DNA from 3 places in the Kitasatospora terrestris genome. Region 1 is predicted to be linked to each of the others. Evidence: riboswitches for the same ligand, from Rfam matches in the RefSeq annotation. Region 1 holds a riboswitch; each other region holds the start of a gene.
The links. A riboswitch is a leader RNA that binds a small molecule or an ion and turns the genes downstream of it on or off. The one in region 1 is predicted to bind S-adenosylmethionine.

Region 1 (9,512 bases):
TCAAGAAGTTCCTCAACTTCGTCTACCAGAAGGAGAACACGCTCAAGTTCGACGAGCAGTACAACCTGCTGCCCGTCACCCAGGACACCCGCGCCGAGATGACCGGCAGCGGCAACCACCAGGACCTGAGCGAGTTCCTGAACGCCCTGCCGAACGCCAACTTCTACCCGCTCGGCGACCCCTCGTGGGACAAGGTCAGCGTGCTGGTCAAGCAGAAGATCGGCGCCGCCGTCCGGCCCGACGGCGACAAGGCGCTGGCCGACCTGCAGGGAGTGGCGGCCGCCGAGGCGGGCAAGGTCCGGCGATAGGCTCGGCCCATGGCTGGGCTGAGTGAGCGTGACCTCGCCGTGCTCGCGCTGGAGGCGCGGCAGTGGCGGACGACGGGCGCCAAGGAGCGGGCGATCCGGGAGGAGCTGGGAATCTCGGCCACCCGGTACTACCAGCTGCTCGGCGCCCTGCTCGACCGGGAGGAAGCACTCGCCCACGACCCCGTCCTGGTCAACCGCCTACGGCGGGTCAGGGAGGCCAAGCGCCGGAGCCGGTAGGCCTCCCGGCCCCCTGCGCCCGGAGGACGGCCCTCCGGGCTTACTGTCGGTGCATGGGTATTCCAGAGGGCATGACGGCCGCCGGGCGGGACGGGGTGGCCGGGGTGGTGGCACAGCCGTCGCGGACGGTGGTGGCACTGGACTTCGACGGGACGCTGGCGCCGATCGTGGCCGACCCGGCGTCCGCGCGGGCGCACCCGGGCGCCGCGGCGGCCCTGGCCGCGCTGGCCCCGCTGGTCGACTCGGTGGTCGTGGTGACCGGCCGGCCGGCGGCCGTGGCGGTGGAGTACGGAGGGCTGGCGGACGTCCCCGGGCTGGAGCGCCTCACCGTGCTCGGCCAGTACGGCGCCGAGCGCTGGGAGGCCGCCACCGGCGAGGTGGTGGCGCCGGAGGTGCACCCGGGGGTGGCCGGGGTGCGGGCGGAGCTGCCCGCCGCGCTGGCGCGGGCGGGCGCGCCCGAGGGCACCTGGGTGGAGGACAAGGGCCGCGCCCTGGGCGTGCACACCCGCCGCACCGCCGACCCGGACGCGGCACTGGACCTGCTGCGCGCCCCGCTGGCGGAGCTCGCCGAGCGGCACGCGCTGATCGTGGAGCCCGGCCGGATGGTGCTGGAGCTGCGCCCGCCGGGCGTGGACAAGGGCGCCGCGCTCACCGGCTACCTGGCCGAGCGCGGACCGGGCCCGGTGGTCTACGCCGGGGACGACCTCGGCGACCTGCCCGCGTACGCGGCGGTCGAGCGGCGGCGGGCCGAGGGCCTGCCGGCGCTGCTGGTGTGCAGCGGGCCGGTCACCGGTGAGCCGCCGGTGCGCGAACTCGCCGACCGGGCGGACGTCGTGGTGCCCGGCCCGGCCGGCGTGGTGGAGCTGCTGAGCGGTCTGGCGGAGCTGATCCGGGCGCGTTGAGCCCGGCCCGTCGGGGGCGGGCCGAGCCGGTGTCAGAGCGCGGCGAGCTGGTCCAGGAACCACTGCTGCGGCGGCAGCGCGGTCGCCGCGGCGGCCAGCCGCTTGGTCCGGTCGGCCCGCTCCGCCGAGGGCATGGTGAGCGCGGCGTGCAGGGCGTCCGCGGTGGCGATCACGTCGTACGGGTTGACGGTGATCGCGTCCTCGGCGAGCTCGGCGAAGGCGCCGGCCTCCCGGGACAGCACCAGCGCGCAACCGTCGTCGGAGACCACCGGGATCTCCTTGGCGACCAGGTTCATGCCGTCCCGGATCGGGTTGACCAGCGCCACGTCGGCCAGCCGGTAGGCGGCCAGCGAGCGCGGGAAGTCGTCGTTGACGTGCAGGATCAGCGGCTGCCAGGTCGCCGTGCCGAACTCGTCGTTGATCTCGTGGGCGATCCGCTGGACCGCGGCGGTGTACTCGCGGTACTCCGGCAGGTCGTGCCGGGAGGGGTAGGCGAAGGCGATGTGCACCACCCGGTCCTGCCACTCGGGCCGGGTGCGCAGCAGGTGCCGGTAGGCGAGCAGGCCGCGGACGATGTTCTTGCTCAGCTCGGTGCGGTCGACCCGGACGACGGTGCGGCGCTCGCCGACCGCCTCGCGCAGGGCGGCGAGCCGGGCGTCCACGTCGGCGCGGTGGGCGCGCTCGCGCAGGAAGTCGGCGTCCGCACCGAGGGCGTGCACGCCGAGCGCGGTGGTGCGGCCGCCGTACGTGACGGTGAGCGCCTCGCGGTCGACCTCGGCGCCGAGCACGCTCTCGCAGCAGTCGGCGAAGGCCAGCGCCCAGCGCCTGGTCAGGAAGCCGGCCCGGTCGGCGCCGAGGATGCCGGTGAGCACGGCGGCGGCGACGTCGTCGGGCAGCAGCCGGTAGTACTCCGGCGGGGCCCACGGGGTGTGCGAGAAGTGGCCGATCCGCAGGTCCGGGCGGAGCTCGCGGAGCAGGGCCGGGGCGAGCGACAGGTGGTAGTCCTGGACCAGGACGGCGGCGCCGGGGGCCGCCTCGGCGGCCAGCGCCTCGGCGAAGGCGGCGTTGTAGGCGGTGTAGGACTCCCACTCGCGGCGGAAGCGGTCGTCGAAGTTCGGCGTGGTCGGGGTGTCGTACAGCAGGTGGTGGACGAACCACAGGGTGGAGTTGGCGACGCCGTTGTAGGCGCGGGCGAAGGTGCCCGGGTCGATGTCCAGCATCCGGACGGCCTGCCCGCCGACGTCGTGGCCGGCCAGGTCGAGCCGCCCGTCGGGCGCCTGCCGGGCGGCCTGCCGGTCGCCCTCGGAGAGCGCGGCGCACACCCAGACCGCGGACGGGTCGTCGATCGCGGACAGCCCGGATACCAGGCCGCCACCGCCTCTGCGCAGGGTCAGCGAGCCGTCGTCCTCGCTGATGAAGGACACCGGCCCGCGGTTGGAGGCCACCAGGATCGGGGCGGAGCCGGGCTGGTTCGAACGTTCGGACGCGAGATCGGCCATACAGCCAACCTTGCCGGGCACCGGCCGGTACAAACCACTCGACGCGGCGGGCACCCGGCGACCGATCACGGGTCCGGCCGCCGCGGAGGTCGCGCGGGGCCCGTGTCCTCCCCCGTCCTCCCCGGGAGGACGGGGGCCCGGGGCGGGCTCAGCGGTTGCTGCGGTACTCGGGGAGGCTGGTCACCGGGGGGCGTTCGGTGGCGCCGACGGGGTGGGTGTGCGGGGCGAAGCCGGCCGGGGTGCGGGTGAACTGGGTGAGCTGCGGGCGGACCAGGTCGGTGGAGGCCTTGAGGCGGTGGGTGCGGTCGAGCCGCTCCAGCGCGGTGCGGTAGATGGTGGCGGCCATCCGGCCGAGCGCCTGGCCGTCCTGGTGGCGGTGGTGCCGGACGCCCACGTCGACCTGGGCGAGGGCGTCCAGGCCGACCTCGTCGAGGGCGTCGACCAGCAGGCCGAGCTCGACGCCGTAGCCGGTGGGGAAGGGCAGCCGCTCCAGGAGCGAGCGGCGGGCCGCGTACTCGCCGCCGAGGGGCTGGACGAAGCCGGCCAGCTGCGGCCAGTGCAGGTTGAGCAGCGGCCGGGCGACCAGCTCGGTGACCCGTCCGCCGCCCGCCGGGACGACCGCGCCGTCCGTCTCCAGCGGCCGGTCGTACATGGCCTTGACCAGCTGGATCGCCGGATCGGTGAGCAGCGGCCCGACGATCCCGGGGACCAGGGCGGGGTCGAACTCGCGCAGGTCGGCGTCGACGAAGCAGACGATCTCGCCGGAGGTGACCAGCAGGGAGCGCCAGAGCACCTCGCCCTTGCCGGTCTCGGCGGGGATCCGGGGGAGTATCGCGTCCCGGTGGACGACGCGGGCGCCGGCCGCGGCGGCGGTCTCGGCGGTGCGGTCCACCGAACCGGAGTCGACCACCACCAGTTCGTCCACCAGTGGCGCCTTCTCCATCAGCTCGGTGCGGATCGCGGAGACGATCTCGCCGACCGTGGGCTCCTCGTCGAGGGCGGGCAGCACCACGCTGACGGTGCCGGCCGCCCCGGCGGCGCGCTTGGCGGCGAGCAGCTGCTCCAGCGGCCGGTCGGCGGCCGTCCAGGAGCGGCGGCGCAGCCAGTCGGCCACCTCCGGGAGGACCCCCAGGTCATGCTCGGCGGGCAAGATCTCACTCCCTCGTCGGGTCTGTCTCGGGTGGCGGACGGTATGCGGTCGCCGTCCGGGCCTTCGGATACAGTCTTCGTACTGCGATCAGACCTTCGCACGCCGGGGTCGCCCGCAGCGCATGACCACAACTTCACAGAGCTCATCCAGAGGGACTGAGGGAACGGCCCGTTGACGTCCCGGCAACCCTCCCGCGCGGCTGTAGCAGGCCCCCGCGGGACAGGTGCCAATTCCGGCCTGTGGCACGACCTGTGCCACGGGGAAGATGAGGAGAGAGGCCTCCGCCATCATGGCTACCGCTACCCCCGCACCCTCGGCGACCGTCGACCTCGGCCCCGCCGCCGCGCTGTCCTGTCGCGAGTGCGGCACCCGCTTCCCGCTCGGCCCGAGCTTCGCGTGCCTGGAGTGCTTCGGCCCGCTGGAGATCGCCTACGACTACGGCTCGTACGAGGCCGAGGAGCTCCGCAAGCGGATCGAGGCCGGTCCGACCAGCATCTGGCGGTACGCGCCGCTGCTGCCCGTCCCGGCCGACGTCGCCGAGAAGCCGAACCTGAACCCGGGCTGGACCCCGCTGGTCAAGGCCGACAACCTGGGCCGCGAGCTGGGCTTCACCGCGCAGCTGCACATCAAGGACGACTCGGGCAACCCGACCCACTCCTTCAAGGACCGGGTGGTGGCCTGCGCGATCGAGGCCGCCCGCGCCTTCGACTTCACCACCCTCTCCTGCTCCTCGACCGGCAACCTGGCCGGCGCGGTGGGCGCGGCCGCCGCCCGGGCCGGCTTCAAGTCCTGCGTGTTCATCCCGCACGACCTGGAGCAGGGCAAGGTCGTGATGGCCGGTGTCTACGGCGGCGAGCTGGTCGGCATCGACGGCAACTACGACGACGTGAACCGCTTCTGCTCCGAGCTGATCGGCGACCCGGCCGGCGAGGGCTGGGGCTTCGTCAACGTCAACCTCCGCCCGTACTACGGCGAGGGCTCCAAGACCCTGGCGTTCGAGATCTGCGAGCAGCTCGGCTGGCGGCTGCCGGAGCAGATCGTCATCCCGATCGCCTCGGGCTCCCAGCTCACCAAGATCGACAAGGGTCTGCAGGAGCTGATCAAGCTCGGCCTGGTCGAGGACCGGCCGTACAAGATCTTCGGTGCCCAGGCCGAGGGCTGCTCCCCGGTCTCCGCCGCCTTCAAGGCCGGCCACGACGTGATCCGCCCGGTCAAGCCGGCCACCATCGCCAAGTCGCTGGCGATCGGTAACCCGGCCGACGGCCCGTACGTGCTGGACATCGCCCGCCGCACCGGCGGCGCCGTCGAGGACGTCACCGACGCCCAGGTGGTCGAGGCGATCAAGCTGCTGGCCCGCACCGAGGGCATCTTCGCCGAGACCGCGGGCGGCGTGACCGTCGGCGTGCTCAAGAAGCTGGTCGAGACGGGTCAGCTGGACCCGTCGAAGGAGACCGTCGCGATCAACACCGGCGACGGCCTGAAGACCCTGGACGCCGTCTCCGACGCCGGGATGACCGCCGTCATCAAGCCGTCGCTGGAGTCCTTCCGCGCCGCCGGCCTCGCCACCGCCTGAACCGCCCCCGCGCAGCCCCTCGCCGCCCCCCGCTCGACCCAAGGAGTGCCCGCATGAGCGCCACCGTCCGCATCCCGACCATCCTGCGCACCTACACCGGCGGCGCCGCCGAGGTCACCGCCGAGGGCGACACCCTGGCCGCCGTGATCGCGGACCTGGAGGCCAACCACACCGGCATCTCCGCCCGCATCCTGGACGACGCCGGCGCGCTGCGCCGCTTCGTCAACGTCTACGTCAACGACGACGACGTGCGCTTCGCCGAGGGCCTGGCGACCGAGATCAAGGACGGCGCGTCCGTCTCGATCATCCCCGCGGTGGCCGGCGGCTGCTGAGCCGCCGTCACCCGCCCATTAGCGCCTGAGAGCCGCCGTCGGGGCCGGAACCTGGATTTCCGGTCCGGACGGCGGCTCTCGGCATTGCCCGTGGGAATTCCCGCACGTCGGGAGGTATAGAGTGCGAACGCCCGCACTCCGTGCGGCCCGCCGCGGGTCGGGTACGCAGGGCCTGTCCGGCCGCTGAGACGGACCTGGGACAGTGCGACCCCGATCCTGTCAGGTCGTCGTCAGGATTCTCCGAGGGATATGCGGTGATCGGTCCGTTATGTCCCCTGTGAATTGCCGTGGATGCGGCTTTCATCCCGTCATATCCCTTGTCGGGGACGGTGATTTCCCGGAAGTTGACCCTGTTGCAGAGGGCACTTATCCGGATACATTCAGCCGCGACAAGGCTTGCCTCCGGGGGGGTTCCCCAGGCCGGCCTTCAAGACCTTGGGCCCGCGGCGTGCGGGTCCGTGAAGGGCCAGCACAGCACTAGGGGAGTTCGGAATGGCTCAGGGCACCGTCAAGTGGTTCAACGCCGAGAAGGGCTACGGCTTCATCGCGGTCGACGGTGGTGCGGACGTGTTCGTCCACTACAGCGCGATCCAGATGGACGGCTACCGCACCCTCGAAGAGGGCCAGCGGGTTGAGTTCGAGATCTCGCAGGGGCAGAAGGGTCCGCAGGCGGACATGGTCCGTTCGCCCGAGGCCTGATCCCCGCAGCACCGGCAGCAGGCCCGCACGGATCCTCCGTGCGGGCCTGTCGCCATGTCTGGGACATCTGCCGAACGGGCTTGCACTCGCCACCCCAGAGTGCTAATCATTGGCGTTAGCACTCACAGTGTGAGAGTGATAAGCGGACCGGGTCGGTGAGGTCCCGGGAGCGGTAGGGGACGAGACCCCCGCTCGCAGGGCCGTCCGTCGCGGGCACCCCTTGGTCCGAGCAGTCGACCGTGTCCCGGAGGACCACTTCTGATGGCCAAGATCATCGCCTTTGACGAGGAAGCCCGCCGCGGCCTTGAGCGTGGCATGAACCAGCTTGCCGACGCAGTGAAGGTCACGCTCGGCCCCAAGGGTCGCAACGTCGTCCTGGAGAAGAAGTGGGGCGCCCCCACGATCACCAACGACGGTGTCTCCATCGCCAAGGAGATCGAGCTCGAGGACCCCTACGAGAAGATCGGCGCGGAGCTCGTCAAGGAGGTCGCCAAGAAGACCGACGACGTCGCGGGTGACGGCACCACCACCGCCACCGTGCTCGCCCAGGCGCTCGTCCGCGAGGGCCTGCGCAACGTCGCCGCCGGCGCCAACCCGATGGCCCTCAAGCGCGGCATCGAGAAGGCCGTCGCCGCCGTCTCCGACCAGCTCCTGGCCCAGGCCAAGGACGTGGAGACCAAGGAGCAGATCGCCTCCACCGCCTCCATCTCCGCCGCCGACACCCAGATCGGCGAGCTCATCGCCGAGGCCATGGACAAGGTCGGCAAGGAAGGCGTCATCACCGTCGAGGAGAGCAACACCTTCGGCCTGGAGCTCGAGCTCACCGAGGGCATGCGCTTCGACAAGGGCTACATCTCCGCGTACTTCGCGACCGACCTGGAGCGCATGGAGTCCTCCTTCGAGGACCCGTACATCCTGATCGCCAACTCCAAGATCTCCTCGGTCAAGGACCTGCTCCCGCTGCTGGAGAAGGTCATGCAGAGCGGCAAGCCGCTCGTCATCATCGCCGAGGACGTCGAGGGCGAGGCCCTGTCGACCCTGGTCGTGAACAAGATCCGCGGCACCTTCAAGTCCGTCGCCGTCAAGGCCCCGGGCTTCGGCGACCGCCGCAAGGCCATGCTCGGCGACATCGCCATCCTCACCGGCGGCACCGTGATCTCCGAGGAGGTCGGCCTCAAGCTCGAGAACGCGGGCCTCGACCTGCTGGGCACCGCCCGCAAGGTGGTCATCACCAAGGACGAGACCACCATCGTCGACGGTGGCGGCGACAGCGACCAGGTCGCCGGCCGGGTCAACCAGATCCGCGCCGAGATCGAGAACAGCGACTCGGACTACGACCGCGAGAAGCTCCAGGAGCGCCTCGCCAAGCTGGCCGGCGGCGTGGCCGTCATCAAGGCCGGCGCGGCCACCGAGGTGGAGCTCAAGGAGCGCAAGCACCGCATCGAGGACGCCGTCCGCAATGCCAAGGCCGCCGTCGAGGAGGGCATCGTCGCCGGTGGTGGCGTCGCCCTGCTGCAGGCCGGTGTCGCGTTCGACAAGCTGGAGCTCGAGGGCGACGAGGCCACCGGTGCCAACATCGTCCGCGTGGCGCTGGAGGCCCCGATCAAGCAGATCGCGACCAACGCCGGCCTCGAGGGCGGCGTCGTGGTGGAGAAGGTGCGCAACCTCCCCGCCGGCCACGGCCTGAACGCCGCGACCAACGAGTACGTCGACCTGATCGCCCAGGGCATCATCGACCCGGCGAAGGTCACCCGCTCCGCCCTGCAGAACGCCGCCTCCATCGCGGCGCTGTTCCTCACCACCGAGGCCGTCATCGCCGACAAGCCGGAGAAGGCCGCCGCGGCCGCCGGCGGCGGCATGCCGGGCGGTGACATGGACTTCTGATCCTCCGGGATCGGACGCTCCTGATCGCTCCGCGAGGGCGGTCTCCCCACCACGGGGAGGCCGCCCTCGCGGCGTTCCGGGGTGCGGGAGAATGGGGGGATGGCCAGCACCGAGATCGAAACCGCCCTGCACAGCGCCCGTGCGCTGATCCTCGCCGACCTGACCGCGCGGGACGTCGCGGACGCGGCCGTGGTGTCGCTGGTCGAGGACGCCGTGACGCACCGGCGGTGGTGGGCGGAGCAGTGGCCGGAAGGCACCGAGTACGTGCTCGGGCTGGTGGCGCAGGACGTCCAGGACGCGCTGCTGGAGCAGTACGGGCGGTGGCCGCTGTGCGCGGCCTGCGCGGCGGAGGAGGACGACCCGCACGCACTGAGCGTGGAGCCGGAGCTGGGGCCCGACCCGCACTGGGTGTGCGGCAAGCGCGGCGTGGTGGTGGCGCCGGTCGGGGAGCTGGCGTGATCCTGATCGACCCGCCGAACTGGCCCGGGCACGGCAAGTGGTGGTCGCACCTGGTGAGCGACGTGTCGTACGAGGAACTGCACGCCTTCGCGGAGCGCCTGGGCGCGCCCGCGAAGGGCTTCGAGCGGGACCACTACGACATCCCGGCGGCGTGGTACGCGAAGGCGGTGGCGCTGGGCGCCGAGCCGGTGGGCAGCAAGGAGCTGGTCGCCCGGCTGACCGCCGCCGGGCTGCGGCGGCGGAAGGTCAGCCCTCCAGGGCGGTGAGTTCGGCGGCCAGGTTGGCCCGGGCGGGGGCGTCGAAGCGGTCCCGGGCGGCGGGGGTGCGGTAGAGCGCGGGCAGGTCGAGGAGCTGGCGCAGGATCGCCGCCCGGCCGGTGCGGAAGGCCTCCTCGGGGACGAACGCGTACTCGGCGCGCACGGCGGCCGCGTACGCCGCGTAGCCCTCCGGCGGGCCGCCGAGGACGGCC
Region 2 (9,512 bases), 2.3 Mb from region 1:
GGATGATGTCCTCGGCCTTCATCGGCTTGTTGGTGTTCATGTTCACCAGCGCGATGGGGTTCTGCGGGGTCGCCTTGTCCCAGCCGGTGTGCGCGAGCTTCTGCTCCGGCAGCGGGCCCAGGTCGCGCAGCAGCACGACACCGGAGAGCGGCACCAGGGCCATCGAGCCGATCAGCGTGTTGCGGAGCATCTTGCGGCGGCCGAAGCCGGACTCCGCGGCACCCGTCTTGAATTGCTCGATGACGTCCGCGCGCAGCTCGTCGTCGGCCTCGATCGGGTGGCGCTCGGCGGGCAGCTCGTGGTCCGACATCAGCGTGCGGGCCCAGTGGACTGCGCCCGCGCCGATGCAGAACAGCGCCACGCCGAGGGTCAGGCCCAGGGCGAAGTTGAGCGAGCTGACGTGGCCGATCGGGAAGATGTAGACGATCTCGTCGATCGGGAAGACCACGTACGAGGCGATGAAGCCGATGGTGGCCAGCATCGACACGATGAAGAGCAGGGAGACCTGGCGCTCGGCGCGCTTGGCGGCCCGCTCGTCGATGTCGGTGCGACGCGGCTCGTGGGCCGGCAGGCCCGGGTCGGCGAACGGGTCCCCGTGGGTGGCGACCGCGCCGTGGGAGGCGTCGTGCGCCTCGGGCATGTTGTCGGAAGTGTCGTGGCTCATGACTTCTTGGCCTTGGTGGTGTGGGCGGCGACCCAGATCGCGACGACGATGAGGAGGCCGAGACCGAAGATCCAGCCGAACAGGCCCTCGGTCACCGGACCGAGGCTGCCCAGGGTCAGACCGCCGGGGTTGGGCTCGTCATTGGTCGTGTGGCGGACGAAGGCCACGATCTGGCGCTTCTGCTCCTCCGGCATGGTGGTGTCGGGGAACGACGGCATGTTCTGCGGGCCGGTCTGCATGGCCTCGTAGATGTGCTTCGGGTCGACACCCTCCAGCGAGGGGGCGTACTTGCCGTTGGTCAGGGCTCCACCCTGACCGGCGAAGTTGTGGCACTGCGCGCAGTTGGTGCGGAACAGCTCGCCACCCTTGGAGATCTCCTCACCGGCCACGGCCGGGTCGGTGGAGGGCGTGTACGCCTCCTCCTTGGGGACGACCGGGCCGGGGCCGAGCGAGGCCACGAAGGCGGCCAGCTGGTCGATCTCGGTCTGCGAGTAGATGACCTTCTTGCGCGGGACCTGGGCACCCGGCTGCTGCGCGGGCATGCGGCCGGTGCCGACCTGGAAGTCGACCGCGGCGGAGCCGACGCCGACCAGGCTCGGACCGTCGGAGGAGCCCTGGCCGTTCAGGCCGTGGCAGGAGGAGCAGCCCACGGCGAAGAGCTTCTTGCCCTCGTCGATCGCGAGCGACTGCGCGGAGGTGTCGGCCTGCGCCTTCTCGGCGGGCGCGAACGCGGCGTACAGCCCCCCGGTGGCCGCCAGGGCGAGAAGTAGGACGACCAGCGCTGCCAGTGGGTGGCGCCGTCGTGCGGAGAGCTTTTTCACGGAATAACCCCGGTGTCAGGATCGGTCGACAGCCGGCCCGCCCCGACGTCCCGGCGGCTGAGACCGGGTCAGGGGCGTGGTCGGCTGGTTACTTGATCAGGTAGATGGTCGCGAACAGGCCGATCCACACGACGTCGACGAAGTGCCAGTAGTACGACACCACGATCGCGGCGGTGGCCTGCTCGTGCGTGAAGCGCCGCGCCGCGTAGGTCCGTCCGAGGACCAGCAGGAAGGCGATCAGACCACCCGTCACGTGCATACCGTGGAAGCCGGTGGTCAGGTAGAAGACCGTGCCGTACGGGTCCGAGGACAGCGACAGGCCGTCCTTCTTGACCAGCTCGGTGTACTCGAAGATCTGCCCGCCGATGAAGATCGCGCCCATCACGAAGGTGATGTAGAACCACGAGCGGAGCTTCTTCACGTCGCCGCGCTCGGCGGCGAAGACGCCCATCTGGCAGGTCAGGGACGAGAGCACCAGGATGATGGTGTTCGTCAGGGAGAACGGCACGTTGAGGGCTTCGGCCTTCTCGTGCCAGTACTCTGCGCCCTTGACGGAGCGGAGGGTGAAGTACATCGCGAACAGGGCCGCGAAGAACATCAGCTCCGAGCTCAGCCAGACGATGGTTCCCACGCTGACCAGGTTCGGCCGGTTGACCGCTCCGTGCGCGTGTCCGGTTTCTGTTGCTGTTGCTGTCGCCACGACGGACATTATGTCGGTCCCTTATTCCGTCTTCACGCCGGGGGGTCTCCCTCGGAGTGTCCGGTGCGTGCGGTATGCCCACCTGGGGCTCCGTCCGTTTTCTGATGGTTGTTCGGTCTGGCGGTGGCGGCGTCCCCCGGGCGGGTGACCGGCGGGCGTGGCGCGTTGAAGGAGATCGCGTCAGGGGCTCACGGGCGGGGGTGCGCGGGAGTAGCATCCGCAGTGAACGTGGTCCGGATCACACTGGGCCGTTCGGAGCGGCACATATAAGAGGACGAGCACCCGGGAGCAGGGCCCATGGCGCACACGACCGACGAGACGCTCACCGTTCTCGTCTACAGCGACGACCGCAACACCCGTGAGCAGGTCACCCTGGCGCTGGGCCGCAGGCCCGCCGCGGACCTCCCCGCGATCGAGTACCTGGAGTGCGCCACCACCCCGGCCGTGCTGAAGGCGCTGGAGCGCGGCGGCGTCGACCTCTGCGTGCTGGACGGCGAGGCCGTGCCGGCCGGCGGGCTCGGACTCACCCGGCAGCTCAAGGACGAGATCTACGGCTGCCCGCCGGTGCTGGTGCTGATCGGCCGCCCGCAGGACTCCTGGCTGGCCGCCTGGAGCCGGGCCGACGCCGCCGTCTCGCACCCGGTCGACCCGGTGGCGCTGGCCTCGGCGGCCACCACGCTGCTGACCGCCCGCGTGGCCCGCCGGACGCCCGCGCACCACTGACGGTCGGACCTGTCTCACCTGGAGAGATGCGGGTCGGGAACGGCCCGCATCGCTCCCGCCGCTCTCGCTAGGCTGGCTCACATCCTTCCGGCGGCCTTCCGCCGGTACCGAGACGAGCTGGAGACGGCCATGGTGAACGTGCACTCTGCGAACGGCGGTAGCGACCCCGCGCAGGTGGTCCGCACCTGGCCGGACGTCCTGTCGGTCCTGCTCCGCGGCGAGGACCTCGGCCGGGCGGACACCGCCTGGGCGATGGACCGCATCATGAGCGGCGAGGCCAGCCCCGCCCAGGTGGCCGGCTTCATGGTCGCGCTGCGGGCCAAGGGCGAGACCGTCGAGGAGGTCTCCGGTCTGGTCGAGTCGATGTACGCGCACGCCGAGCCGCTGCACATCCCCGGCCCCGCGGTGGACATCGTCGGCACCGGCGGCGACCGGGCGAAGACCGTCAACATCTCCACCATGTCGGCGGTGGTCGCGGCCGCCGCCGGCGCCAAGGTGGTCAAGCACGGCAACCGGGCCGCCTCGTCCGCCAGCGGCGCGACCGACGTGCTGGAGAAGCTGGGGATCAGCCCCGACGTCAGCACCCGCCGGGTCGCCGAGATCGCCGAGGAGGTCGGGCTGACCTTCTGCTTCGCGGCCCGCTTCCACCCGGCGATGCGGCACGCCGCCCCGGCCCGACGGGACCTCGGGGTGCCGACCGCGTTCAACATCCTCGGCCCGCTGACCAACCCCGCCCGGGTCACCGCACACGCGATCGGCTGCTTCGACACCCGGCTGGCCGGGCTGATCGCCGGCGTGCTCGCCGCCCGCGGTGCGAGCGCACTGGTGTTCCGGGGTGACGACGGGCTCGACGAGCTGACGATCTCCACCACCTCGCACGTCTGGGTGGTGCGGGGCGGCGCGGTCACCGAGACGCAGTTCGACCCGCGCGAGGTCGGGATCGACCTGGTGGGCATCGAGGCGCTGCGCGGGGCCGACCCCGAGTACAACGCGGGCGTCGCCCGCCGGGTGTTCGCCGGCGAGCGCGGCCCGGTGCGCGACGCCGTGGTGCTGAACAGCGCGGCGGCGCTGGTCGCCCTCGACCTGACGGACGCTCCGCTGGCCGAGCAGATCGCCGCGGCGATGGAGCGCACGGTGGCCGCGATCGACTCCGGCGCGGCCGAGGCCACCCTGAAGCGCTGGGCCGAGGCGACCACCAAGTAGCCCTCGAACGACGCGTGGTCTTCGGGGGCTGCGGAGCCCCCGAAGATCATGCTATGGTCTGGCACTAGGTCATGAGTGGCAGCGACAAGCCCCAGCTTGCTGTCCGGCAACCCTCCGTCCGTGGCGGGGTGCCCTGGGTGAGGACCGGGCTTCGCGGCGATCCGTCCGCGCGGCAAGCGCGGACCACCGGTCGATGCACTCCGGGGTCCTTACCCCAGGAGGAGTGCATCCCATGGCCGTTTCCACCGAGATCTGTGCCCCCCTCGCCGTGCTCGGCCACGACGTCCAGGTGCCGCTGGCCTCCGGCGAGAAGGTCGGCTACGCCGCGCTCGACTACGCCGCCAGCGCGCCCGCCCTGCAGCGGGTCTGGGACGACATCGCCGCCTACGCCCCGTACTACGGCAGCGTGCACCGCGGCGCCGGCTACCTCTCGCAGCTGTCGACCGACCTGTTCGAGCAGAGCCGCCGCACCGTCGCCGACTTCCTCGACCTGCGCGCGGGCGACCAGGTGGTCTTCACCCGGGCGACCACCGACTCGCTGAACCTGCTTGCCGGGGTGCTGCCGGCCGGCACCCGGGTGTTCGCGTTCGAGACCGAGCACCACGCCTCCCTGCTGCCGTGGCGCCGCGAGGGCCTGACGGTGTCGTACCTGCGCGCCCCGCGCTCGCACGCCGAGGCGGTCGCCGCCCTGGACGCCGCACTGGCCGAGGCCCCCGAGGGCCCCAAGCTGTTCTGCGTCACCGGCGCCTCCAACGTCACCGGCGAGCTCTGGCCGGTCGCCGAGCTGACCCGGGTCGCGCACCGGCACGGCGCCCGGGTGGTGCTGGACGCGGCCCAGCTCGCCCCGCACCACCGGGTGTCGGTGCGGGAGCTGGACGTGGACTGGATCGCCTTCTCCGGCCACAAGCTCTACGCCCCGTTCGGTGCCGGTGTGCTGGCGGGCCGGGCGGACTGGCTGGACGCGGCCGAGCCGTACCTGGCCGGCGGCGGGGCGAGCCGGACGGTGGCGCGCGAGGTGGACGGCTCGGTCGCGGTGGAGTGGCAGCAGGGCCCGGCCCGGCACGAGGCCGGCTCGCCGAACGTGATCGGCGCCTACGCGATCGCCTCCGCCTGCCGGGCGCTGGGCGAGGCGGGCTTCGACGAGCTGGAGGCCCGCGAGCAGCAGCTGGTCGAGAAGCTGAAGAAGGGCCTGGCGGAGGTGCCCGAGGTGCGGGTGCTCAGCCTGTTCGGCGAGGACGCCGCCCGGGTCGGCGTGCTGTCGTTCGTGGTGAAGGGCTGGAACAGCTCGCACTTCTCGGCGGCGCTCTCCGCCGAGTACGGGATCGGCGTCCGCGACGGGCTGTTCTGCGCGCACCCGCTGGTGCGCACCCTGCTGGGCGGCGAGGAGGCCGCGCCGAGCGAGTGCGGGGCGCCGGAGCCGTCGCTGCCGGGCGAGCGGAGCCTGAACGCGATCCGGGTGAGCTTCGGCGCGGGCACCCCCGAGGAGCACGTGGACCGCTTCCTGGCGGCCGTCCGCGAGCTGGTCGCGGACGGCGCCAAGTGGACCTACCGCAACGAGGACGGCCGCTGCGTGGCCGACACCTCGGGCAGGTGAGCCCGGGCTACTCGTCCAGGCCGAGCGCGAAGGCCGCCTCGAGGTCGTGCTGCGAGTAGGTGCGGAAGGCGATCTGGGTCTCGGTGTGCGTGACGCCGGGCACCTTGTTCACCTGACCGGGGATCACCTCGGCGAGGTCCTCGTGACGGCGCACCCGCACCATGGCGACCAGGTCGTAGGAGCCGGTCACCGAGTAGACCTCGCTGACCCCGTCGATCGCGGCGACGGCCTCGGCGATCTCGGGGATCCGGTCGACGCTGGTCTTGATGAGGACGATCGCAGTGATCACTCTGGCGCTCCTGTAAACGGGGGTGCGGCCAGCGTATCGGCCGCCCCGTCGCCGCGTCTCCCGGTCGGCGGGCGGGCGGCGGGCGGGCCCGCGGTCCGCGGGCAGGCGGCCCAGGTGAACAGCCAGCCGGCGGTGAAGCCGATGACGTGCACCAGGTACGCGACGCCCGAGCCGCCGTCGCGCACCGACCACCACTGCAGGGCGAACCACAGGCCGAGCACCAGCCAGGCGGGGAAGCGCAGCGGCAGGAAGAGCAGCACCGGCACCAGCGCGGTCACCCGCGCCCTCGGGTACAGCCGCAGGTAGGCGCCGAGCACCCCGGCGATCGCGCCGGAGGCGCCGACCAGTGCCCGGACCGCGTCCGGGGTGCGGGCCTCGGCCAGCGCGAAGCCGTACGTGGCGAGGTAGCCGATCGCCAGGTAGCAGAGCAGGAAACGGGCCCGGCCCAGCCTGCGCTCCACCCCGGGGCCGAAGACGAAGAGGAAGAGCAGGTTGCCCAGCAGGTGCAGCCAGCCCGCGTGCACGAACAGCGAGGTCAGCACCGAGAGCGCGGGCACCTTCCCCGGGGTGGGGGAGAGCACGCAGTCCGGGGTGACCGGGGCGACCTGCCGGAGGCGCTCGGCGGAGAGCGGCCGACGGTCGATCAGTTCGGCGGGGACGGCCCCCCAGCGGTGCTCGTAGCGCTGCTCGGCGCACAGCCGGGCGGCCCCGGTGCCGTACAGCGGATTGACGCCGCTCGGACCGAGCAGCAGCACCAGCGCCGAGACGGCGATCAGCGCGTACGTGACCACGGGGGCCGGGCCCGGCCCGGTAGCGGGCGGAGCGGCCCGGTCGAGGACGGGGAGCACCATGCCGGGGAGCATTCCTCGGGGCCGCCCCGGCGACACCGGGGGTGCTGCGGACGGGTGAAGTGTCCGCGCCGTGGACCGGTTCCCGGGCGCGTCGGCGCAGGCAATAGGCTTGGAAGTCCGAGCCGGAACCCGCCGAGAGGACCCCTGGTGACCATCGCCGCGCCGACTGACGAGACCCGCTGGCGCTGCACGCTGTGCGGCAACCTGACCCGTTTCGACGTGACCCGCTCCTCCCGGGTGATCGACTTCGTGCACTTCGACCTGTCCGGCGACTCCAAGGTCGAGGAGACCGAGGTGCTGGCCGAGACCATCGAGTCGGTGCGCTGCCGCTGGTGCAACGCGGTGGACCAGGTCGAGCTGGTGGCCCGTCCGGGTGCCGAGGAGGCTGCCGCCGAGGGCGAGCAGCAGGCCTGACGCACGTCGCCCGCCCCGCGTCCCGCCCCCGTCCGGGGTGGGCCGCGGGGCGGACTCGTCGCGGGGGTGCTGTCGGTGCGGCAGGGTAGACGGGACAATTGCAGGGAGCGGTGAGTTCCAGGGCGTCGGCAACCGGCCGACCGGCACCGCCCAGTGATCAGGATCGGAGCCGACGACGTGGTGGAGGCAGCGAGCGGGCCGGCGGAGGGTTCCGGGCCCGCCGAGGAGCCGGCCGAGGTGCTGGACCGGCCGCTGCCCGAGGGGGTGCGGCGCCGGGTGGTCGGGATCGCCGCGGACGCCCTCGGCGCCATCCCGCCGGCCGAGCTGCCCGCCTCGCTGCGCCAGTACGCCAAGTTCACGCCGGCCCGCCGGGCCAAGTACGCGGCGACCGCGCTGGCCGCGGCGTTGGAGGCCGAGCCGGCCTTCCGGCTGCGGATAGCCGAACGGCTGCGGCTCGGCCAGCCCGATCTGGTGAAGTCGCTGGAGGCCGGGTCGGTGCCCTCGGCCGCCGACCCGATGGACGTGGCGGCCGCCGCCTACCTGCTGCGCACGCCCGGCTGGACCCGGGTGGTCGCGGAGGCCGGCGAGGAGGCCGAGCGGGTCGACGCCGAGGGCGCGGCCGCCGAGGCCGGCCGCCTGGTGGAGAAGCTCCAGGCGGAGCTGGCCGAGGCGCGCGGCGCGGCCCGGGCCGAGCAGGAGCGCCAACGGGCGGACGCCGAGGGGGTGCGCCGCGAGGTGGAGTCGCTGCGCAAGCGGGTGCGGACGCTGGAGAGCGACACCCGGCGGGCGCAGGCGGAGGCCCGCAAGCTGCAGGCGGAGCTGGACGCGGCGCGGACCGCGGCGGCGACCGAGCGGAGCACCGCGGAGTCCGAGGCGCGCCGGCTGCGGCACCGGGTCTCCGAGCTGGAGGCGGCGGTGGAGGCCGGCCGCCGCTCGGCCCGCGAGGGCCGCTCGGTGGAGGACATGCGGCTGCGGCTGCTGCTGGACACGGTGCTGCAGTCGGCGCAGGGCCTGCAGCGGGAGCTGGCGCTGCCGGTCGCGCAGATCCGGCCGGCCGACCTGGTGGAGGCGGTGGTCCCGGGCTCGGCCTCGCCGAACGACGTGGCCCGCCGGGGCCTGGCGGAGGACGACCCGGCGCTGCTGGACCAGCTGCTGGCCATCCCTCAGGTGCACCTGGTGGTGGACGGCTACAACGTGACCAAGACCGGCTATCCGACGCTGCCGCTGGAGCAGCAGCGGCTGCGGCTGCTGGGCGGGCTGGCGATGCTGGCCCAGCGCACCCAGGCCGAGGTGACCTGCGTCTTCGACGGGCAGGACCTGGACGTGCCGGTGATCATGGCGCCGCCGCGCGGGGTGCGGGTGCGGTTCAGCCGGACCGGGGAGACCGCGGACGAGCTGATCCGCCGGCTGGTGCGGGCCGAGCCGGAGGGCCGTCCGGTGGTGGTGGTCTCGGCCGACCGGGAGGTGGCGGACGGGGTCCGCAAGGCCGGTGCCCGGCCGGTCGCCTCGGTGCTGCTGCTGAATCGGTTGTCCCGGAGCTGAGCCGGGCTCAGGCGCTCCGTCGGTGCTGGTCGGGGCGCCCGGGTGGCCGCGATGTGTCGATCGCGTGAAGCCCGCCCGGGTTGGGAAGTTCGTGGGGGTGGGGGAGTGGCGCGGGAGCGCCGAGTTCACTAGGGTCTGGCGTCAAACCTATTTTCCGGACTATCGCCCGAACGGGTGAGTCCAGCTGGAAGAAGGAGCTACACCCTTGGCCTCCCACCGCCGTCCCAAGCAGCCGAGCCGTGCGCGGGTCTCCGTGCTCACCGCTGCCGCCGCGACCGCGGTCGCCCTGTCGGCCCAGGTGAGCGCGCACGCCGCGCCCGCCCAGCCGAACAAGGACGAGGTGAAGGCCCAGGTCGACAAGCTCCTCGAGGAGCAGGAGCAGGCGGCCGAGAAGTACAACGGCGCCAAGGAGCGGGCCGACCAGCTGCACAAGCAGGCCGACCAGCTGCAGGACCAGATCGCCCGCAGCCAGGCCCAGATGACCGACCTGGCCGGCGGCCTGGCGGCGGTCGCGGCCGACGAGTACCGCACCGGCGGCGTCGACCCGTCGATGCAGCTGATGCTCTCCACCGACCCGGACAAGTACCTGGCGCAGGCCTCCAGCTTCGAGCAGGCCGCCAACACCCAGGCCGACACCCTCCGGTCGCTCAAGGACCAGCAGCGCCGGCTGGACCAGCAGAAGCAGGAGGCCGCGGCCGTCCTCGCCGAGCT
Region 3 (9,512 bases), 3.2 Mb from region 1:
GACGCTGCGCGCCGACCCCTGCTCGTACTACCTCTGGTGGGAGCTGCCGGCGGCCTGGCGTGCCGAGACCTTCGTCGCCGCCGCCGCGCGCCAGGGCATCGCCGTCACCCCCGGCGCCGCCTTCGCCGTCGACACCCGCTCCACACCGTCCGCGGTCCGGGTCGGCCTCGCCTCGCCGCCGCTGCCCCTCCTGACGCAGGCGCTCGACACCCTCGCCCGGGTGGCCCGCGGCACGCCGGAGGACCTGCTCGACTGACGGCCGGGCGGGGGAAGGCCTACGAGCCGGTGCGGCCCTCGTCGGCGAGGCGGGAGACCGTGCGTTCCAGGCGGGCCTGCCGGGCCCGGTCCGTCGGCGCCCGGAGCAGCGGCAGGACCGCCAGGTAGCGGCCGGTGCGGTCGAGCGCCCGGAAGGCGCGGTCGGCGTCCGGGTCGGCCGCCAGCGCGGCGGCGAGGTCCTCGGGCACGGTCGCGGTGCGCTGCGACTCGTACGCGCGCTCCCAGCGCCCGTCCGCCTGCGCCCGGCGGACCTCGGCCAGGCCCGGCTCGCGCATCCGGCCCTCCGCGGTGAGCACCGCCACCTTCTCGACATTGACCTGCGACCACAGGCTGCCCGGCCGGCGCGGCACGTACTTCTGCAGGTAGTACCGCTCGTCGAGCCCCCGTCGCTGCCCGGAGATCCAGCCGAAGCACAGCCCCACGTCGACCGCCTGGTCACTGGTCAGCGACGGGATCCCGCTGCCCTTCTTCGCCAGCTTCAACCACACCCCCTCGGTGCGGGTGTGATGGCCGCTCAGCCACTCCGTGAACGCCTGCTCGTCCGCGAACGGCAGGACCTCGACCCCGGCGATCGTCTCGCTGCTCTCCATCCGGCCAGGCTAGCGCCGCGGGCGGACCCGGTCAGGGCGCGCGCCAGGCGGGGCGGAGCCGCTCGGCGGCGTCGGCGGCCTGGTGGAGACCCGCGTGGTAGGCGGGTTCCCAGGCCGACCGGTCGTTGAGGTCGGGGCCGAAGGCGCGCAGGGAGGCCGGATCGGGCTCGACGGTCACCGCGGTGTGCGCTGCGGCGAGGGCGAGTTCCCGGTCGAGCAGCGTGCGGGGGAACAGGTGCGCCTGCGGGTCGACGACGACGAGCGTGCGGGCTCCGGCCGCGAGGCGGGCGTTGGTGGCGGAGTGCAGCGCGCCGTCCAGGTAGCGGCGGCCGTCCACGGTGATCGGCGGGTAGATGCCGGGGAAGGCCGTGCCCGCTGCCACGGCGGAGGCGAGCGGCGCGCCGCTCGTGCGGTCCAGGACCACCTGCTCGCCGGTCTCGGCGTCCGTCGCCGGGACGAGCAGCGGCCGGTCCGGCCAGGCGTCGGTGCCGACCATGGCGTGCATCCGGGTGACGTGGGCCCGCTCGGGGCCGGTGTCGGCGGCGAGGGCGATCCGGCCGACCCGGCGCCGGGCGCCGTCCGGGTCGGCGGCGGCGTTGCCGAGTTCGGCGAAGACCTCGCCCAGTCGGCGCCCGTCCACCCGGGGAGGGGCGGCTGCGGTTCCGGTGGTTCCAGCGGTTCCGGCGGGGCGTGCCGGGGCGGCGAGCCGGGCGGGGTCCTGGCCGGTGGCCAGCAGCGCGGCGACGATCGCGCCGGCCGAGGTGCCGACGAACAGGTCGGCCTCGGCGAGATCCACTCCCCGGTCGCGCAGTCCGCGGGCCAGCCCGGCGGTCCAGGCCGTGCCCACGAGACCTCCGGCGCCCAGGACGAGTGCCCGGTCAGGTGCCCTCTCGGGTGCGTGCACGACTGTCTCCCTCCCCGTTGGTGAAACAGTCGTACCATATACTGATGCGGCATCAGATGCGCTCGGAAGGAGGGACGATCGACCGTGGGGCGACCCCCTGACCCCGCGCGGCGCGCGACGACGCTGGCGCGGGCCACCGACTACGTCCTGGCGCACGGCCTCGCCGGGCTGAGCCTGCGCCCGCTCGCTGCCGCCCTCGACACCAGCCCGCGGATGCTCCTCTACGACTTCGGCAGCAAACAGGAACTGGTCGCCGCCGTCCTCGCCGAGGCCCGCCGCCGCGGCGCGAGCCGGATGGCCGAGTGCCTCCCGGCGGAGGCGGCCACCCCGGAGGAGCACCTGCGCGGGATCTGGGCCTGGATCAGCGCACCGGAGCGCGCCCCGTTCGTCCGGCTGTTCTTCGAGGTGCACGCCGACGGCCTCGTCCACCCCGAGAACTACCCGGACCGGGCCGAGGCGATCACCGGCTGGTTCGGCACCCTCGGCACCGCGCTGCGCGGCGTCACCACCGGCCCCGACGACACCGTCACGCCGACACTGGTCATGGCCGTCGTCCGGGGCCTGCTGTTCGACCTCGCCAACACCGGCGACCGCGACCGCACCGACCGGGCGCTGGACCGCTTCTGCAGGCTCCTGCGGCCGTGACGGCGCAGGTCGGGGTGGCGGGATCTCGACGAAAGGTGTCACTGGCGGCGCTTCCGGGCGGAGGTCCGTGGAGTCGATCATGGATGTTCGAACCACGGAACGGAGACCGTCATGGCCCTGGAGATGCGCGACCGCTGCGAACGCTGCGAGGTCGCCGAACTGACCGAGACCTCGCCGGCCCGCATCTGCACGTACGAGTGCACCTTCTGCGTGCCCTGCAGCGAGGCCATGCAGGACGTCTGCCCCAACTGCGGCGGCGAGCTCGTCGCCCGCCCCCGCCGCGGGGCGGCCCGGGTCGGCGCGGGCGAAAGCAGTTGACCGGCTCGGCATGATGTCCGGCATGGGAACCGATATCAGCGGCCACCTGGAGTACCGGGCGCCGCAGGACAGTCAGGGAGGGATCTGGAACACCGCACACGATCTCGACTCCCTCTATCAGAACCGCGACTACGACCTGTTCGGGTGTCTCTTCGGCGTCCGCAACTACGCGAACTTCCGCCCCCTGGCCGCGGGCCGGGGCCTGCCCGCCGACGTCTCGGCCGGCGTGGGCGCGCGGTTCGCGCAGCTGACCGAGTGGTACGGCGAGGACGGCATCCACGGTGCCACCTGGATCACCTGGGCCGAGGTGAAGGCGGTGGACTGGGACGAGCGGGCGGAGCGCCCCGACAGCCGGCTCCACGAGTACCGCCGGACCGCGCACGGGTTCCGGCTGACGGGCAAGTCGTCCTGGAGTCCCGCGTTCGCCGAGGCCGTCGGACTCGCGAGGGGCGAGGTGCGGCAGTGGCCCGAAGGGAGCGAGTGGCTCGTCGGGGAGACGCTCTACCGATCGGTGACCCTCCGGCGCAAGGACGCCGTCACCGCGACCGGGGAGTGGCAGGCCGTGTGGACGGCCATGGAGACGCTCGCGGCGCGGCACGGTGACGACAACGTGCGCCTGGTCGTGTGGTTCGACGAGTGAGCGGCGTCCCGCGAGTCGGGATCGGATTGACGGGCCGACCAGCGCCTTCCTAGACTCGAACGCGGCGAAGAGTGTCAGTCCCACGGCCCCGGCCGACTGACCGGCAACCCCCACACTGCGGTGGGGTGCCCCGGGGATAAGCCAGGTGGCATGGCGTCATGCCGCAAGCGCAGTCGTGTGCCCCTCGGGGGCGGGGATGGAGAAGGTCGTGGCCCAGGGGGCGGTCGGACGTCGCACGGTCGGGCTCCGGTTGGTGGCGAGGCTCGACATCGACCTGCTGAGGCGTGCCAGTTCGCTGTGTCGTTGACGACAGTCGGCCGAGGGCCGGGGCGCGTGACGTGCCGTCCGGTGGGCCGACAGAGGACCCGACCATGAACTTCGCGATTTCCGTGTAGGGGGCGCCGTGCGGCCGCGCTCCCTCGCGGCCTGCTTCAGGAGTACGGATGTCCATCGCCCCCGTGCGTTCGTCGCACGACCTTCCGAGAACGCTGCCGGCCGGCCGGGAGGCCGAGTACCGGCACCTGGCGCAGGCCCTGGACCGGTGCGAGGCCGGCGTCGGCACGGTCGTCGCCCTGCACGGGTCGGTGGGCAGCGGCCGCAGTGAACTGCTGTACAGCTTCAGCGACGTGGCGGCCGAGCGCGGCGCCACCGTACTGATGGGCACCGGATCCCCGCTGGAGCGGGACTTCCCGCTGGGCCTGGCCCGGCAGCTGCTGCAGAGCGCGCCGCTGGACCCGACCGAGGAGGCCGCCGCGGAGACCCTGCTCGCGCAGGGCGCGGTGGAGGCCGCACGGCGGGCCCGGACCGCCGGGCCGGGCTCCGCGGAAGGGCTGGAGGGGCGGCTCGGACAGCCCACGCTGGAAGGGCTGTTCGGCCTGGTGCGCGGGCTGGCCGCGCGCGGCCCGGTGCTGATCGCCGTCGACGACCGGCAGGACGCCGACCCGCAGTCGCTGGAGTTCCTGCTGTACCTGGTCCGCCGGACCCGGAACAGCGGTGTGCTGACCGTGCTCAGCTCGCGCGAGACGATGACCCCGCCGAACCCCTTCTTCGAGGTCGAGCTCGCCCGCCAGCCGCACCACCGGCAGGTCAGACTGGACGTGCTCTCCCGCGAGCTGGTGGAGCAGCTCGTCCGGGAGCGCTTCGGGGCCGTGGCCGCCGCCCGGACGGGCCGCGCGGCGCACGAGCTGACCGGTGGGAACCCGCTGCTGGTCCACGCGCTGATGGACGATCAGGAGCGCGCCGGGGCACCGGCCGACCTGGTGGCCGGCGAGGGCTACCGGCGCGGACTGATGCACTGCCTGCACCGGATCGACCCGCTGGCGCTCCGGTACGCCCGGGGCGTCGCGGTGCTGGGCGCCGCGGCGAGCCCCGCGCTGCTCGCCGAACTGCTGCTGCTGCCCGCCGAGGCGCTGCCGCGGGCGCTGTACCTGCTGCACGCGGCCGGGCTGTTCCGGGACGGCGGTTTCCGGCACGTCAGCGCCGCCGGGGACCTGCTCGCCGCGATGCGTCCCGAGGAGCTGGCGAGCCTGCACGAGCGCGCCGCCCGCCTGCTGAGCGCCGCCGGGGCCGAACCCCGGGCGGTCGCCGGGCACACCCGCGCGGCCGAGGGCTACCGGCGGCCGCCGTGGTACGCGGGCGCGGCGGGGGAGGACGAGCTGCCGTCCGGCTCGGCGGAGCCGGAGAGCGCCGTGGCCGCGGTGCAGGTGGCCGCGGTGCAGGTGGCCGCGGTGCAGGTGGCCGGGCCGCCGGTGGCAGCGGACGGCGCGGGCGACGGCGGTGGCGGTGACCTCCGGGTGGGTGGGAGCGCCGAGCCGAGGACTGTCGCGGTGCCCGGTGACGCTCGTGCGTACGCGGCCGGACCGCCTGTGGGTCGCGGGACGGAGGCGCCGGCGGCGTACGCGTCCGTGGTGTCCGGGGCGGGAGCGGCGCACGGGGACGCGGTGGCCTTCCGGTGCGTGCCGTCGCTTCCCGGGACGGTCGGGGACGGCGCGGGGGCGCTGCGGCACGAGCTGAAGGAGATCCGGCACCTGTTCTGGCAGGGCCGCGCGGAGGACGGCGTGGCCGCGCTGGAACGCTTCGAGGCGGGCGCGGGCAACGCGGGGGCGAGCGCGGGGCTGCGGACGTGGCTGGGGTACTGGTACCCCTCGCTGCTGCCGGCCCGCGCGGCCGGTGGGGCCGAGGCGCCCGGCGGGATGCGGCTGCTGGCCGGGCTGCTCGCGGGGACGGTCGCGGTCGGCGAGGCGGTGGTCCGGGCGGAAGCGCTGCTGCGCGACGGCCGGCCGGGGCAGCGGGGCGTCGAGGGCCCGGGCATGGAGGCGCTGAGCGCGGCGCTGACGGTGCTGCTGTACGCGGACCGGGCCGACCGTGCGGCGCACTGGTGCGGGGTGCTGTCGGAGCGCGGCACGCTGCGCTGCGGCACGCCGTGGCAGGCGCTGTACTCCGCGCTGCGGGCGGAGGCGGCCCTGCGCCAGGGCGACCTGCGGACCGCCGACGAGGCGGCGCGGGCGGCGTTCGCACAGGTGACGCCGGACGCGTGGGGCGTCGCGGTGGGCCTGCCGCTGTCCACGATGGTGGCCGCCCGGACGGCCCTGGGCCTGCACCAGGACGCGGCGCGCTTCCTGGAGCTGGCCGTACCGGACGGCATGGCGCGGACGCCCGGCGGGTTGCACCTGCGGTACGCCAGGGCCGGGCACCTGCTGGCGGTCGGACGGGCCAAGGAGGCCCTGGGCGAGTACCGGGCGTGCGGCGACACCATGGCCCGCTGGGGGCTTGAGCACCTGCCGGCGATGGCCCCGTGGCGGCTGGGCGCGGCCCGGGCGCAGCTCGCGCTGGGCCGGCCGCAGGCGGCCGCGTTCCTGGCGGACCAGCAGCTGGCCCGGCTCGGCGAGGCGGGGCCGCTGCGGCTGCGCGGGCAGGCGCTGTGGATCCGGGCGGCGGCGGGGGAGCGGGCGGAGCGGACCGCGCTGCTGGAGCAGGCGGTGGAGCTGCTGGAGGAAGCGGGTGCGGAGGCCGACCTGGCGGGGGCGCTGGCCGAGCTGAGCCAGGCGCAGCGGACCGACGGCGACCCGGGCGGCGCCCGGCTGACGGACCGCCGGCTGCGCCGCAGCCCGGCCCTGTCGGTGGTCCCGGCGCTGGTGCAGGCCGCGGTGGCACAGCCGGCCGCCGGGCCGTCGGTGCTCGCCCGCCCGCAGGGCGCCGACCCGGCCGTCGTGCATCCGGCACTTGGGCATCCGGCACTCGCGCAGGCGGTGGTGCATTCCCCGGTCGCCCATCCGGCCGTGGCCCACGCGGTGGTGGCCGGTCCGGCCGTCGAGCCGCAGACGCCCGCGCCCCCGATGCCCGGGCCTCAGGCTGTCGCGCATCCGGCCGTCGCTCACCCGGCACTCGCGCAGGCGGTGGTGCATTCCCCGGTCGCCCATCCGGCCGTGGCCCATGCGGTGGTGGCCGGTCCGGCCGTCGAGCCGCAGACGCCCGCGCCCCCGATGCCCGGGCCTCAGGCCGTCGCGCACCCGGCGTTCGCGCATCCGGCCGTCGCGTACCAGACGTTCGCTCCTCCGGCGGTCGCCCAGCAGGCCGTCGCGCACCCGGTTCCCGTGCATCCCGGAGCCCCGCAGCCCCCGGCCGGCGCTCGACCGGCCGCCGGGCCGCCCGCGGAGGGGCTGTCGGACGCCGAGCGGCGGGTGGTGGAGCTGGCGGTCCGCGGACTCTCGAACCGGGACATCGCGCGCAAGCTGTTCATCACGGTGAGCACCGTGGAACAGCATCTGACCAAGGTGTACCGGAAGTTGGGGGTCCGTCGCCGGGTGGACCTGGCGGCGGTGGTCGGCGGCGCGGACGGCGGAGCGGGAGCGTCGGCGGGCGGGAGCGGGGTCGGGGTGCCGTTCGGACTCGGGGCTAGGGGTACGACAGGGGTTGCGTAGGGGCCCGGTGGGACGGGTCGGCGGGGGACGCTGCGGGACGGAAGACGACACCGGCCCCAGGAGTGGAACCCACCATGGCGGAATTCCCCGACCCGTCCGTGCTCGACGCCGGCTCACCGGAGGCGGTGGCCGTGATCGGCGCCGCGTGCCGGCTGCCCGGTGCGCCGGACCCGGAGGCGTTCTGGCAGCTGCTGGACGCCGGCCGCAGCGCGGTCGGGGCGCCCCCGGCGGGCCGGTTCGCGGACGGCGAGCCGGTCCGGGCGGGCGGGTACCTGGAGCAGGTCGACCGGTTCGACGCCGACTTCTTCGGCATCACCCCGGCCGAGGCGGCCGCCGCCGACCCGCAGCAGCGCCTGGTGCTCGAACTGGCGTGGGAGGCGCTGGAGGACGCCGGGGTGGTGCCTGCCGGGCTGGCGGGCAGCCGGACCGGGGTGTTCGTCGGCGCGATCGGCGGTGACTACGCCGCGCTGGCGGCCCGGACCGGTTCGCCCACCCGGCACACGCTGACCGGCCTCAACCGGGGCGTCATCGCCAACCGGGTGTCGTACGCGCTGGACCTGCGCGGGCCGAGCCTCACGGTGGACTCCGCGCAGTCCTCCTCGCTGGTCGCCGTCCACCTCGCGGTGGAGGCGCTGCGGTCCGGCGAGGCGGAGTACGCGCTGGCGGCGGGTGTCCACCTCAATCTGGCGCCGGACTCGGCGCTGGCCATGGAGCGGTTCGGCGCGCTGTCGCCGGACGACCGCAGCTTCACCTTCGACGCCCGCGCCAACGGCTTCGTCCGCGGCGAGGGCGGCGTGGTGCTGGTGCTGAAGCCGCTGGTGCGGGCGCTCGCGGACGGCGACCGGGTGTACGCGGTACTGCTCGGCAGCGCGGTCAACAGCGACGGCGCCACCGAGGGGCTGACCGTGCCGAGTGCCGCCGCCCAGGCGGACGTGGTGCGCCGGGCGCTGCGCCGGGCCGGGGTCGAGCCCGCGCGGGTCGGGTACGTGGAGCTGCACGGCACCGGGACCCGGGTCGGCGATCCGATCGAGGCCGCCGCGCTCGGCGAGGCGCTCGGCGCCGGCCGGGCAGCCGGGTCGCCGCTGCTGGTCGGCTCGGCCAAGACCAACGTCGGGCACCTGGAGGGCGCGGCGGGCATCGTCGGGCTGCTGAAGACCGTCCTCGCCGTGCACCGTGGCCGGCTGCCGGCCAGCCTCAACTTCGCCACGCCCAACCCGGGCATCCCCTTCGCGGAGCTGGGCCTGCGGGTGCGGACCGAGTCCGGGCCGTGGCCGGAGGACGGCGGAACGCCGGTCGCGGGCGTGAGCTCCTTCGGGGTGGGCGGCACCAACGCCCACGTCGTGGTGGCTGCCGGGCCGCAGGGCGCGGCCGCGGCGACGGAGGGCCAGGGTGCGCCGACCGCGACCGCGGAGGACGCGGGTGCGCGGGTGCTGTGGCCGGTGTCCGGTCGGAGCCCGGCGGCGCTGCGCGAACAGGCGGCCCGGCTGCGGGAGTTCGCCGAGTCCCGGAGCGACCTCACCCCGGCCGGGCTCGGCCGGGCGCTCGCCACCACCCGGACCGCCTTCGAGCACCGCGCCGCCGTCACCGGCACCGACCGCGCGGAGCTGCTGGCGGGCCTCGCGGCGCTCGCGGAAGGCGGGCAGGCCGCCGGGCTGGTCCAGGCCCGGGCGCACGCCGGCGGTCCGACCGTGCTGGTCTTCCCCGGCCAGGGCTCCCAGTGGGACGGCATGGCCCGCGAACTCCTGGACACCGCACCGGCGTTCGCCGATGAGCTGGCCGCCGTCGAGCGGGCGCTGGCCCCGTACACCGACTGGTCGGTGGGCGCGGTGCTGCGCGGCGAGCCGGGGGCGCCCGGGCTGGAGCGGGTGGACGTGGTGCAGCCCGTGCTGTTCGCCGTGAACGTGGCGCTGGCCGCGCTGTGGCGCGCCGAGGGCGTCCGGCCGGCCGCGGTGATCGGCCACTCGCAGGGCGAGATCGCGGCGGCGTACGTGGCCGGCGCGCTCACCCTGGAGGACGCGGCCGCCGTGGTCGCGCTGCGCTCGCAGGCCATCGCCGGGCTCGGCGCCTCGGGCCGGGGCGCGATGGCCGCGATCCCGGCGCCCGCCGAGGAGGTCGCCGCGCGGCTCGCCGACCGGCCGAGCGGGATCAGCGTCGCCGCCGTCAACGGACCGGCCGCCACCGTGGTCTCCGGCGACCGGGAGGCGGTCGAGCTGCTGGTC

Region 2: it holds a riboswitch for S-adenosylmethionine, as region 1 does, so the genes downstream of both, ABEB06_RS11130 (aminotransferase class V-fold PLP-dependent enzyme) here and thrC (threonine synthase) in region 1, are expected to answer to the same signal.
Region 3: it holds a riboswitch for S-adenosylmethionine, as region 1 does, so the genes downstream of both, ABEB06_RS36050 (AAA family ATPase) here and thrC (threonine synthase) in region 1, are expected to answer to the same signal.

What each region holds. Positions count from the first base shown of each region.
Region 1 covers NZ_BAABIS010000001.1:4,670,236-4,679,747, forward strand. The annotation lists gene ABEB06_RS21625 (extracellular solute-binding protein) at 1-308, shown strand, start outside; gene ABEB06_RS21630 (DUF3263 domain-containing protein) at 318-545, shown strand; gene otsB (trehalose-phosphatase) at 599-1,447, shown strand; gene ABEB06_RS21640 (alpha,alpha-trehalose-phosphate synthase (UDP-forming)) at 1,480-2,946, opposite strand; gene ABEB06_RS21645 (glucosyl-3-phosphoglycerate synthase) at 3,095-4,096, opposite strand; SAM riboswitch class I at 4,236-4,368, shown strand; gene thrC (threonine synthase) at 4,386-5,669, shown strand; gene ABEB06_RS21655 (MoaD/ThiS family protein) at 5,723-6,001, shown strand; gene ABEB06_RS21660 (cold-shock protein) at 6,494-6,700, shown strand; gene groL (chaperonin GroEL) at 6,962-8,584, shown strand; gene ABEB06_RS21670 (hypothetical protein) at 8,684-9,043, shown strand; gene ABEB06_RS21675 (DUF4031 domain-containing protein) at 9,040-9,309, shown strand; gene ABEB06_RS21680 (HD domain-containing protein) at 9,290-9,512, opposite strand, start outside.
Region 2 covers NZ_BAABIS010000001.1:2,409,147-2,418,658, reverse strand. The annotation lists gene qcrA (cytochrome bc1 complex Rieske iron-sulfur subunit) at 1-664, opposite strand, end outside; gene qcrC (cytochrome bc1 complex diheme cytochrome c subunit) at 661-1,485, opposite strand; gene ctaE (aa3-type cytochrome oxidase subunit III) at 1,574-2,194, opposite strand; gene ABEB06_RS11140 (response regulator) at 2,483-2,908, shown strand; gene trpD (anthranilate phosphoribosyltransferase) at 3,038-4,111, shown strand; SAM riboswitch class IV at 4,179-4,296, shown strand; gene ABEB06_RS11130 (aminotransferase class V-fold PLP-dependent enzyme) at 4,344-5,705, shown strand; gene ABEB06_RS11125 (Lrp/AsnC family transcriptional regulator) at 5,713-5,994, opposite strand; gene ABEB06_RS11120 (rhomboid family intramembrane serine protease) at 5,991-6,845, opposite strand; gene ABEB06_RS11115 (hypothetical protein) at 6,993-7,259, shown strand; gene ABEB06_RS11110 (NYN domain-containing protein) at 7,440-8,801, shown strand; gene ABEB06_RS11105 (C40 family peptidase) at 9,007-9,512, shown strand, end outside.
Region 3 covers NZ_BAABIS010000001.1:7,877,988-7,887,499, forward strand. The annotation lists gene ABEB06_RS36020 (aminotransferase-like domain-containing protein) at 1-256, shown strand, start outside; gene ABEB06_RS36025 (YdeI/OmpD-associated family protein) at 276-866, opposite strand; gene ABEB06_RS36030 (patatin-like phospholipase family protein) at 898-1,770, opposite strand; gene ABEB06_RS36035 (TetR family transcriptional regulator) at 1,855-2,415, shown strand; gene ABEB06_RS36040 (DUF1272 domain-containing protein) at 2,527-2,733, shown strand; gene ABEB06_RS36045 (hypothetical protein) at 2,756-3,373, shown strand; SAM riboswitch class IV at 3,437-3,549, shown strand; gene ABEB06_RS36050 (AAA family ATPase) at 3,817-7,293, shown strand; gene ABEB06_RS36055 (type I polyketide synthase) at 7,368-9,512, shown strand, end outside.